Linked DNA regions of Lactiplantibacillus plantarum. Each later gene encodes a partner of the first gene's protein in a complex. Links are inferred from orthologs where the notes say so. Each region holds a gene or a part of one and is shown on either strand. Other genes may lie near its edges. The genes, in order: trxA and arsC.

Region 1 (5,545 bases):
ATATTTTATTATATCCAGCTGATGCTGCGGCCGATGATGAAGTTGATATTCAAGCCTACATCTTTAATCCTGAAGATGGCGACAATGGCGAATTACAACTGATCGAGTCGGACGACGAATGGGATATGGTTGAGCAAGTTTTGAATACCTTCTTAGCCGATGACGGTGGCATGCAATAGTCGAAAGTAGATTAAGCTCGTGGGCGCATGTCCGCGGGCTTTTTTAGAAATTATGAGACGGTTCTAACTGTCGCATAATTGTGATAACCATGCTAGAATATTAATTGTTATTGAAAGGAAGCGGGATGTTGATGACTGCTAACAAGCGCCGCTTTAAAGCGGAAATTGATGGTCGTACTTACACGATCATTGGCACGGCATCTGACCGTCACATGCAAACGGTGACGCGGATGATGAATGAGCAAGTGGCACAATTAAAAAAATTAGCCCCCGATTTGTCTGATACGGAGATTGCGACGTTGCTCGCATTCAATGCGATTTCAGATCAGGTTGACAAACAAGCTGAATTATTGAAAATGCAAACGGATGATGCCGACAAGTAATTGCATTGTCCGTTTTTTTGCGGCTTTTCGTAATTCATTGGAACTTCGGAGGGATATCAGTGAATTCCAAAGTATTGAATACGTTAGAGTACCAACAAGTAAAACAACAATTAGCACCATACTTAGTCTCGGCAACGGGCCAACAAGCACTCAATGAACTACACCCAATGACCAGCGTTGCGGATATTCAACGGGCCTTAGATGAAACCAACGACGGGGCAGAAGTGTATCGTTTAAAGGGTGGCATTCCGGTCGCTCGTTTAGCGGATATAAAACCGCATATGAAACGGTTAGCTATCGGTGCGACCCTGAATGGGAGTGAACTCGGGCAAGTTGGGCGGGTGTTACGGACAACGCGCGCAATCACGCGCTTTTTTGCCGAGTTGCTAGAAGATGCACCTGAGAATGATATTCGACACCTGTTTGATGAAGTTGCAGAATTAGTTACTTTACCAGATGTGACGAAGCGCCTCGCTACTGCCATTGAAGGTGACGGTCATATCACGGATGAGGCGTCACCAGAACTGAGCCGGATTCGGAGCAATATCCGTCGTACTGAAACGGAGATTCGTAACCAAATGGGTCATTATACCCGTGGCCATGATGCCAAGTATTTAAGCGACCCAATCATCACGATTAGAAACGACCGTTACGTTATCCCGGTCAAGGCCGAGAATCGCAGTCGGTTTGGTGGCATCGTGCATGATCAATCAGCGAGTGGGCAGACGCTCTTTATCGAACCCCAGGCTGTCATGGCGATGAATGACCGGTTACGGCAAAATCAAGTTGCGGAAAAGCAAGAAGAACAGCGTATCTTGGAGGAACTCTCCAACTTGATTGCGCCTTACCAGGACGAAATCATTAATAATGCGGCGATTCTTGGACATTTCGACTTTATCAATGCCAAGGCGCGTTATGCGCATGATATGAAGGCGACTGAACCGGCCGTTTCACCCAAAAATGAAGTCTATCTACGGCAAGCACGCCACCCCCTGATTGATCCTCGCAAAGTCGTTGCCAATGATATTAGTTTAGGTACTGATTATCAGGCGATGGTCATTACGGGGCCTAACACTGGTGGGAAGACGATTACGTTGAAGACGCTGGGATTACTACAATTGATGGCCCAGTCAGGATTATTTATTCCTGTTGAAGCCGGAAGTCGCGTTGGCGTTTATAATGAGATCTTTGCGGATATTGGTGATGAACAGTCGATCGAACAGAATTTAAGTACGTTCTCATCCCATATGGAAAATATTGAAAGTTTCTTAGCGCAGATCGACGCTCACAGTTTAGTACTCGTTGATGAATTGGGTGCCGGGACTGATCCGCAAGAAGGTGCGGCACTGGCAATCGCAATTCTGGATGCCATTGGGGCCAAGGGAACCCAAGTCGTTGCGACGACTCACTACCCAGAACTTAAGGCGTATGGGTTTAACCGACCTGATACGATCAATGCTAGTATGGAGTTTGACGAAGAAACACTCAAGCCGACGTACCGGCTATTGGTCGGGATTCCTGGTCGAAGTAATGCGCTCGATATCGCACAGCGGTTGGGCATCCCGCAAGCGATTGTTGATCAAGCTCGGTCGTTGACGGATACGGATAGTCAAGACCTCAACGCAATGATTGCGGATTTGGTGACGAAGCGCAAACAGGTTGAAGATGAACAACTGCATCTGAAAACCCAAGTGGCAGATTCTGAAAAATTGCACCGGCAGTTGAAGAGCGAATTCAATGCGTATCAACAGCGTAAAGATCAGTTGATCGAAGATGCCAAAGTGCAGGCGAACACCATTGTTGAGCAAAGTAAGACTAAGGCCGATGCTATCATTAGTGATTTGCGTAAGAAACAATTAGCGAGTGGTACGGCGACTGTCAAAGAAAACGAGTTGATTGATGCGAAGGGCGCGTTGAATGCATTGGAGCAACAGCCTAAGCTCAAGAAAAACCGTGTATTACGGCGTGCCAAAGCCCAACATGATTTTCATGAAGGTGATGACGTGCTGGTCAAATCGTATGGTCAACGTGGTGTGTTGATGCGTCAGATGGGTAAACACGAGTGGGAAGTCCAACTCGGCATCTTGAAGATGAAGATTAGTGACGGTGACTTGGAACGCGTTAAGCCAGAAGAGCCAAAACGCGCGCGTGCTACTGTTCAGAGTGCCCACGCGAGTCACGTTTCGCCGAACTTGGACCTGCGGGGTGTGCGTTATGAAGACGCGATGACTCAAGTTGATCGCTATATTGATGCTGCGTTGTTGGCCGGGTATCCTTCCGTCACAATCGTACACGGGAAGGGAACTGGTGCTCTACGAGAAGGCATTACCAACTATCTCAAGTCTAATCGGCAAGTCAAGTCGTTTCACTTTGCTGCGCCAAATCATGGCGGCAATGGTGCGACTGAGGTGCAGTTCAAATAACCAGTGACGAGTGCCAGGTGCAGATCAGTGATGACGCGAATTCATGGCTGTGCACGATATCGGCGCTTTGATTGCAGGCAAATTGTTTGTGTTCCACCCGGTTACTGGTATACTTACTATTAGTAACAGATAAAGCTTAAAGGAGGCCGATTATAATGGTCGCAGCAACTACTGATAAAACTTTTACAACGGATACGGCTTCAGGAGTAACGTTAACTGACTTCTGGGCGACATGGTGTGGTCCTTGCCGGATGCAGTCACCAGTGGTCGAACAATTAGCTGACGAGATGGGTGACAAGGTGACGTTCAATAAGATGGATGTCGACGCCAACCCTGAAACGGCCAGCAACTTTGGTATCATGAGCATTCCAACCTTATTAGTTAAGAAGGATGGCGAAGTGGTTGATACCTTAGTTGGCTACCATTCCAAGGAACAGATCCAACAAACTTTAGCTCAATATCTATAATAAGCTGGGCCATTATTTCATTAATGGTTCGCTAGCGAACGCGCCTTCTTAAGTGAACGGCGCGTTTTTTTGCGCTCTTTTTTAAGACCGGGGACAACCGTTAATAATGACTATATAAGGAAAACTATTTAACGTTGCAAAAAAGGGCGACCACGTGGCCGTCCTTTTTACTGTGCTTCTTCAGGTTGTTCGTCATCAAGTTCAACTTGAGGCCGCACGATTTCGATTGGTGTTGCGGGATCGTGATTGACGATTGGTTGATTGTGATCAATCGTAACTGAGATGCGCAGTCGCATGCGATTTTGGAACGTAATTTTAGCTTCACTCACACAGTTGGTGCGGAGCGCCGACTGCTCAGCTAGAAAGCCAGTTTCAAGCATAAAGTCTGGTGATTTGATCGTGGCGCTACGCCGAGCGACCGGCTCACCAGTCAATTCATACGTGATTAGATCATCCGTCGTTGTAATCACGACAAGGTGACCCCAGCCGGTTTGCTCAAAAAAGGTAACAAGATCATCATCACTAGCGACAGGAAACTGGCGTGCCAAGTCTTTACCCGCCCAGTAAAGGATGCCACTACTGTCATCACCCAATAACTTTGGTATTAAGGCATCTCGCAAGATTTCCACACTGAGGATGGAAGCTTTGATCGAGTTGCCCGCAAATTGAGAATAAAAGTCGTTCGTCATGATAATTCCTTTCCATGCAAAAAATCGTGGTACTCTAGCCACTGTATAATCATTATTATACCCCGTTTCCACTAATGTGTCGGTTTTTTTCAATTTATCAACGGAAACTTTACAATTTCGTCGCAATTGGTCTGGCTTGAAATCAATTTCAAAAAAGACCATAATAAAGTTTCAGAATTCAGTGAACGGAGATTTTAAAATGGCAAATGAACATGCAATTGGCTTCATGGATTCGGGGGTTGGCGGGTTGACTGTCGTCAAGCAAGCTTTGAAACAACTCCCGCGCGAAACAGTTTATTTTATTGGTGATCAGGCGCGTTTGCCATACGGTCCGCGACCAGCTGAACAAGTGCGAACTTTTTCTTTTCAGATGGCGGATTTCTTAATGGCAAAGCAGATCAAAATGCTCGTGATAGCTTGTAATACTGCGACCGCAGCGGCATTGCCGGCGTTGCGGCAGCAGTTGTCAATTCCCGTTATTGGGGTGATTGCGCCTGGTTCGCGGGCTGCGTTAAAAGCTTCTCATCGTAATCGAATCGGTGTGATTGCGACTGAGGGGACGATTCGTAGTAATGCTTATCGAGATGCTATCTTAACCAAAGATCCTACTGCGACGGTCGTTTCGCAGGCGTGCCCAAAGTTTGTGCCGTTGGTTGAATCGAATGAGTATCAATCAACGGTTGCCAAGCGGGTGGTTGCGGAAACGTTGAAACAACTAAAAAAACAAGACGTTGATACGCTTGTTTTGGGCTGCACACACTATCCATTATTGCGGCCACTTATTCAAAATGTGATGGGGCCTGGGGTGACCTTGATTGATTCTGGTGCCGAAACGGTGAACGATGTCTCGGCGGTACTCGATTACTTGGATATTGCTAACGATCGTTCTACTAAGCGTTATCCGGATGAGTACTACACGACGGGGGCGGCTGATCAATTCGAAGCAATCGCGCGGAACTGGTTGGGCCAACCGGACTTTCACGCACAACATATTGATTTAGGGAGTGAAGCGAATGACTAAACCACAAACATTGATCATTGCGACTAACAATGCCAATAAGGCGCGCGAGTTTAGCGCGATGTTGGCACCGTATGATATTACCATCAAAACGTTGGCTGATTTTCCAAATATTCCTGAAATTAAGGAGAACGGTATCACGTTTGAAGAAAATGCCACTAAAAAGGCGACGGTTGTGGTCGAAGCAACCGGATTACCGGCAATTGCGGATGATTCCGGCTTGATGGTCAAGGCGTTGCACGGTGATCCGGGAGTGTTTTCGGCACGGTATGCTGGTGATCATGATGATGCTGCGAATAATGCCAAGTTGTTAGCCAACCTTGGTGGCGTTCCTGAAGCGGAGCGGACCGCGACTTTTCATACGACCCTGGTTGCCCTTAAACCCA
Region 2 (7,028 bases), 1.1 Mb from region 1 along the record:
GATGCCGTATTGGCGATTGGTATTCCTAGCAATAATGCGCGGGTCAACGGGATTATGTATCCCATTATTGATAATCTTTCTCGTGAAATGGGATCTGATCCGAAACAGGGCACACAGCGAAAATTAGGCTCATTTCTAGTTTTTAATGAATATGAAGTTAATAATATTACATCAGGCTTGTTTTTGACCGGTTTAGCTGGCAACATGGTGGCTATTGGTTTAGCTAAGATGCAGGGAATCACGGTAACTTGGATGCAATGGTTTATGGCTGCTTGTGTCCCAGGTATTTTATCGCTACTAATTATTCCATGGGTACTATATAAAGTCTATCCCCCTGAGGTGAAACAAACGCCAGACGCGCACCGCTGGGCAACGACGCGTTTGGCCGCACTTGGAAAAATGACAGCTAGTGAAAAAATTATGTCAATTACCTTTATTTTAGCGATTGTTTTATGGTTGATCGGGACTAAAATTGGCATCGATGCGACCGAAGTAAGTTTTATTGCAGTTGTTATTTTGCTGATTACGGGCGTGTTAACGACTAACGATTTGCTCAATGAACATTTTGCTTGGAATATTTTAGTCTGGTTATCGATCATCATGATGATGTCTAAGAAGCTAATGACACTAGGCTTTTTCCCATGGTTTTCCAAAACGTTAGGTCATTTACTGAATGGTATGAACTGGATTAGCGTGCTCATTATCCTGTTTTTAGCTTATTTTTACTTACATTACATGTTTCCGAGTGTTTCAACACAGATTTCGGCGTTATATGCTGGCTTTTTATCCATCGCCATTGGTGCCGGTGTTCCCCATGTTTTAGCGGCGTTACTATTGGCATTTGCTGGTTCAATCAACTTGTCAACGACGCCGTACTCGGCCGGGCCCGCGGCATTATTGTCAAGTACAGGCTATGTGACTAGTGCGGAGTGGTGGCGATTGAGTGCAATTATTGGGGTTATTTTTAACGTCATCTGGTTAGGTGGGGGCTTGCTGTGGACCAAGTTATTAGGCTTTTGGTAAGACTAACTGAGCAATATAGATGCGGTAAGTCGTGATTGATCCTGACCACGATTTGCCGCATCTTTCGTGTTAAAATTAGGTATTAAATAGATTGAATGGGGGCGTTGACGTGAATGAACGCGATTTAAAGTACTTCTGTTCATTAGTTGAAACGGGAAATTACACGGCCACGGCGACCAAGTTTCACGTCACACAACCGGCTATTTCTGCAGCTTTACGACGATTGGAAGAAGAATACCAAGCAGTATTACTAACGCAGGCCAACCATCGGGCCCAACTAGTAACGACGGCAGCGGGGCGGACCTTGTATATTAAGTCTAAGCAACTCTTAAAAGACGTTGCGCAGATGGCACTGGAAGTTCATCACGCTAATGAGCAGCAAGTTCGGCTCGGATTTTCCAATGTTGCGGGTGGTATTTGGCTTCCCCGGGTGATAAAAAAATTTATCTCAGTTGATTTATTAGACCAGGTCACAACGACCGTTGCTGATTCAGAACAATTGTTAGTTGACTTGCGGCAAGGCAAGTTAGACGCAGCGGTTTTTTCAACTTTGGTCCCAGAACGTGCCACGGATTTACGGGTGAGCATCTTAGAGGAACATCAGATGCAGGTCTTGGCCAATGTCAATAGTCCATTAAGTCACTTAAAAACGATTCGAGCAACTGACTTACAAGGAGTGCCTATCATCGCTCGTCCTAAACACGCATTACCACGGTTAGCATTAGAACAATATTGTCAGCGCGGCCACATACAGCCTAAAATCGTCTACGAGGCAGCTACCAACGCGTTAGTCGAAGGTCTAGTTGCTCAAAACGTTGGTGTTGGGGTGGTCATTGCAGATTCCGTAGTGCTAAGTGATCAGGTTGTAGGGATTCCACTAGCTGCCCAAGAGCAATTACACTGTTACATGCAACTGGCGGTGCGGAAGTCCTTTTTGCCTAACGCTAATCAGCAGCGGTGCATTGACGTCCTACGTCAAATTAGACGGGCTAATTAGGTCTTCAGCACTAATCCAAAAATAGCGCTCGCATTGACTTTTTCAGTCAACGCGAGCGCCGTCAAATCATTATTGAGCTAACATTTTTTGAGCGAATTCCTTAACGAGTTCAATCTGCTCATCTTTGAGCTTGCCGCCAGTACTGCCGATGATTTTCATTCCTTTGCCACCCATGACTTGGTGGAAGTGGCCGATGACGGGAATGCCCTTTTCGGTGGCAATCTTTGTCAGGGCTTTGTCTGAAACCATTTCTGGTCCGCCAGAAGTTGTGAATAGGGCGATTTGTTTGATCTTAGTCGGATCAAGGTTCTTCATAAAAGCAGATGCGGTTTTGTCGGGTTTCATAAAATAAGTACCGCCGCCAAAAAAGAGTGTGTCAGCTTGTTCGACAGGTGTATCGATGGATTGTGCTGGAACACCTGCCACGCTAGCGATTTGTTCGGCAAATGCTTGTGTATTGCCATTGCGAGTTTGATAACGAATTGCTACTGTCATGGAAAAGACCTCCGATAAATTAGTTGAAATAAGACCGTTCTCGCGATGAGTAACTGCTCAGGGGGACTGGTTATAAGTTTAGAATAATATTGTAATATCAATTCTAGTATAAATCGTTTTGAAATCGATTACAAAAATATAGTGAGCGCATTCTTGAGGGTTAAGGCTAGCTTATTCGATTGCTGGAATAGTCACAGCAATCTATCGCGGTTACGCGCATGACGATGTTGTATCTTAATGGTTATTAGCGGAGCAAGCGGGATTCTTGCGGGCATAATATTGGTGATGATACGCGATTAGTGTCGTTATCGTCAGTAATTTAGGAGGACGGCGAAATGCCAAAAATATATTTTTTATGTACGGGCAATGCCTGTCGCAGTCAGATGGCAGAAGGCTTTGCACAGCAATTATTGGGACCAAACTGGCAAGTTGCTAGTGCTGGGGTGGAGACACATGGCCTGAACCCACTAGCTGTTCAAGTAATGAGCGAGGTGGGTATTGATATCAGTGACCAGGTTTCTAAATTAATCGACCTGACCTATCTTAATCAGTGTGCAGTCGTGGTGACGTTGTGTGGTGATGCACGGGATCGCTGCCCCGTCACTCCGGCAACGGTGACCAGGCTACACTGGCCATTGCCTGATCCGGCTCGCACGACTGGCAGTGTTAGTGACCAATTGCTAGTATTTCGACAGGTCCGAGATCAGATCAAAGCACGAGTGATTGATCTGGCACGGACCTTGAATGTTTCGGCAACGTAGCCGTGCACAATGAACGGTTGCAGTATTAAGAAAATAAATCCAATTATAATGATGCGCATGTAAGCTAAGAAGGGCTGGCATGCGTTTTTATTAGCTAATTAAAGTTGGAACCACACTTTAGTTAGTTATAATTGTGAACCAACACACATGTATAAAAGCTACAGTTTAATCGTCGTAAGACTAGTACTTTTATCCATTACTCAAACAAATTTAGTGGGTTAATATGAAAGCGTAGTCAAGATAAATGACCGGTCATCAGGTTAATGTTTACTGATAAGTTAATAAAATCACAATTTCATCGAGGAGGACGCAAAACATCATGAAAGATTTTAAAGATAAAGTTATGTTTATCACGGGTGCGGCCCACGGATTTGGTCAAGTTATTGCTGAAGGCGCCGCGGATCGGGGTATGAAGCTCACGATTGTTGATATCGACGAACCAGCTTTGAAGAAAACGTACCAACATATTCTCGACAAGGGTGCCGAGGTGTTGATGGTTACCGCTGACGTTACAAAGGAAGCTAGTGTCGACGATGCGGTTGAGCAGGCCATGGAAAAGTTTGGGCGGATCGACCTACTGATTAATAATGCCGGGATCGCGCTACCTGGCCGAATTTGGGAATTGCCGACTCGTGATTGGGAATGGATCATGCATATCAACTTAATGAGTCAAGTTTATGCGATGAAGCGCGTTATCCCAATTATGATTCAACAGAAGACCCATGCGGATATTCTTAACGTGGCTTCGATTGCCGGCTTAGTTGATACGCCCGGAATGCCTTCTTATCATGCTAGCAAGTTCGCTTCTGTTGGGATGACTGAAGCGACCGCCTATGACTTACAACGGGCTAATATTGATATCGACATGCACGTGATGTGCCCTGGCTTTGTTCAGACGGATCTCTATCACACTGAAAATCACCGGCCAGCGCAATACAGCGACCCAACGGACCCGTATTATCAAAGTGAAGCGTACTTAAAGGGACAACAATTTGCGAAGTATGTCATTACCAACGGGAAACCAATTGATACGATTGCCGATACCGTCTTTAAAGCCTTAGAGGATAACCGTTTCTACATTTTGACCCATCCAGAATATAATCCACTGATTGAAGACCGAGTTAAACGGATCGTGACGGATGGCGCACCAGACGTGCACATCATGGACGGTATCATGTAAGCTAATCACGCAAACAAAGGAGTGTTTTACCATGGCAAGTTTTATTGCAAGTGATCAGGATGTTAAGAACTTTTTGACAGCACCAAGCATGAATGACCAGGAAGGTATTGGGTTTGCTTATGCCACTGACGAAGCGGTGCTTAAGGCTTTAATTCCAGCACCATTAAAATTAATGGCACCGGTGGTTTGCGGTTATGTCGTTCATATGGGAAAACCGACTTTTAGTGCCCCATACCTTGAAGAAAGCCTATTTGCGTTAGTTAGCTACAAGGATAAAATGATGGGCGCTTACCCGATTAACCTCTTACTCCACGGTCCCGGGGCGGAGAGTGGTGTGATTGCAGGTCGGGAAGGTGCTGGGATTCCTAAGAAATTAGCGGATGACATCGAATTGCGCCGGAATGACAACAGTGCGACAGCCACGGTCGAACGCCATGGCAAGACATTACTGAACGTTTCGTGGACGGCCGGTGAACTGAATGATCCGTCAATTATGAAACAATTTGCGGGGCAGCTCGCGTTAGGTAAGGAAGCCGAAATGAATAGTTTCTTCTATAAATATGACATTGATCAACATGAAGATGGGACGAACCATTTCAGTAATGTCCAATTAGTTGCGACTCAATTACGGTCCTTAGCTGATCAAGTTGAACCTGGGAACCTAAGTATTCAGTTGGAGTCAACCGATGATGATCCATTTGGCGAATTGAAGGTCTTGAAGCCACTCGGTGCCGCTTGGTTCCACTTCGACACGTCAGTTATGTTCAACACACTGAAGTTGGACGAAGTTGATGCTGCGACAACAATGCCAAAGCTCTTAACGGGTCGGTATGACCGGAGTTTCTTCAATCCCAAGGCAGCGACTTACATTATTTAGGCCGATTACGAAAGCGAGGAATAGCTGATGTCAGAAGCAGTGAAAAATTTGGTGAACAATGATTTAGCAGACGTGATGTTTAACCGCCATTCAGTTCGGCAGTTTGACCCGAACGTTAAAATTGGACGTGATGAGTTACAAAAGATGATTGCGGAAGCAGCCACCGCGCCATCGGCATGTAATTTACAGTCATGGCACTTTGTCGTCGTGGATACCCCCGAGGCAAAGGCTAAGTTCAAACAAGCCGTGATGAAATTCAACTACCCACAGGTCGACAGTGCATCGGCCATCGTCTTTATTGCCGGTGACACCCAGTCGCATTATGTTTATCGCGATGTCTGGAACAAAGTTTATGAGGATGGGAATATTACGAAGGAACGCTTGGATCAGATTCTGGGAACCTTCTTACCATTATATGAAAATGCCACACCAGATTTCTTGAAATTCGATGCGACGATTGATTGTTCCGTTGTCGGGATGCAGTTGCTGCTAGTGGCACGGGCTCATGGGTATGATGCCAATGCGTTCTCCGGAATTGACTTTGAAAAGATGATTCCGACGCTGGGTCTTGATCCTAAACGATACGTGCCAGTAATGGGGATCGCAATCGGGAAAGCAGCGCAAGAACCGCTCCATACGACTCGGTACGATGCCAAAACACAGACTGATTTCTTAGCCTAATAGGTTTATGAAAAGAGCGGGATTCCCGCTCTTTTTTGTCCGAATACGGGCCTAAGAAAGCTGAGGGCCTTTCGAGTGGGGTGGTGGGTTGTCAGTAGGCCTCTTTACAAAAGCGCTTACATTATTTATGATGAAGGCGACAAGCGTGAATAAGGAGGTTACTTGAGTATGCAATTAAAGCCGTTATTGCGGCAGTTAGCCACAACGTTTGAGGTGACTGTCGATCCAACATTTACACATAATCCCGAAGTTACTCACGTCCAATTTGTTGATCCGACGGAAGTGTTAGCAAGCCACCGGTTATATTTGTCCCCCGACTCGGGTCAGCTAGTTCAACTTGCTTATAGTTGGCACGGCCATCGTCAGTCGGTCGGACTAGTAAATCTGGGAACCGGTCTGACTACGATCATTGCGGCACAAAATCAGTTATTGAAATTATTAATGACGCTTGGTCAGTGCTTACACCACGATGTTCAAATTCAAGCAGCCATCAATCAGCTCGCTATCCAAGCAATCACGGCGGATTTTGATACCACACTGGCCCAAGCAGTACACTTATTAGAGAATCCGCTGGCGATTATTGATCTGAACGGGGAGATTCTGACACGGTCGCATACGACGCAACTCAATGGGACTAGTATTCACGCTGCAGTTGAGACGAATCGAGTCGGACGCTGGCTGTTAGACCACGGATTTGCACCGGATACGCCGGATTTTTTAACGCAAGTCTATGTGGCGGAAGATCAGTTGTCGGCGGGGCCCATGCTAATTACGCCGTTAGCAAATGGCACCGAGCCGATCGGTTATTTGGTGATGCCAGCACTCAATAAACCACTGAATGATCGACAAGCACTACTGATCAATTCGATTGGTCAGGTTATCGCTGGCTCGTTAGTTAAAAATCAGATTATGCCAACAGCTGAATCGCAACGGGACCGGTTATTAAACTTATTATTGACGGAACATCAAGGGGGAACGTTTGCTGATCAGTTTGCTGAACAACACGTGCAATTA

Evidence for each region.
Region 2: the proteins of trxA (region 1) and arsC are in contact, whole or in part, in an NMR structure (PDB 2IPA), measured with the Bacillus subtilis proteins. The link is inferred for Lactiplantibacillus plantarum from one-to-one orthologs.

What each region holds. Positions count from the first base shown.
Region 1 is NZ_CP039121.1:2,091,690-2,097,234, reverse strand. The notes cover bases 1,948-4,796. They hold trxA (thioredoxin), read left to right. Parts: upstream 1,948-3,140; coding sequence 3,141-3,452; downstream 3,453-4,796. Other genes in these bases: racE (glutamate racemase), read left to right, coding at 4,341-4,796; E5260_RS09830 (YslB family protein), read right to left, coding at 3,620-4,303; E5260_RS09840 (endonuclease MutS2), read left to right, coding at 1,948-2,985. Outside these bases: E5260_RS09850 (DUF1292 domain-containing protein), read left to right, coding at 1-179; E5260_RS09845 (cell division protein ZapA), read left to right, coding at 311-562; more of E5260_RS09840, read left to right, coding at 622-1,947; more of racE, read left to right, coding at 4,797-5,162; E5260_RS09820 (XTP/dITP diphosphatase), read left to right, coding at 5,155-5,545. UniProt on the Bacillus subtilis protein: Participates in various redox reactions through the reversible oxidation of its active center dithiol to a disulfide and catalyzes dithiol-disulfide exchange reactions.
Region 2 is NZ_CP039121.1:3,182,291-3,189,318, reverse strand. What follows is about bases 1,780-4,563. They hold arsC (arsenate reductase (thioredoxin)), read left to right. Parts: upstream 1,780-2,850; coding sequence 2,851-3,276; downstream 3,277-4,563. Other genes in these bases: E5260_RS15030 (acetoacetate decarboxylase family protein), read left to right, coding at 4,488-4,563; E5260_RS15035 (SDR family NAD(P)-dependent oxidoreductase), read left to right, coding at 3,596-4,456; E5260_RS15045 (flavodoxin family protein), read right to left, coding at 2,090-2,515; E5260_RS15050 (LysR family transcriptional regulator), read left to right, coding at 1,780-2,020. Outside these bases: E5260_RS15055 (DASS family sodium-coupled anion symporter), read left to right, coding at 1-1,023; more of E5260_RS15050, read left to right, coding at 1,133-1,779; more of E5260_RS15030, read left to right, coding at 4,564-5,333; E5260_RS15025 (nitroreductase family protein), read left to right, coding at 5,361-6,014; E5260_RS15020 (PucR family transcriptional regulator), read left to right, coding at 6,183-7,028. UniProt on the Bacillus subtilis protein: Catalyzes the reduction of arsenate [As(V)] to arsenite [As(III)]. In vitro, can dephosphorylate para-nitrophenyl phosphate (pNPP).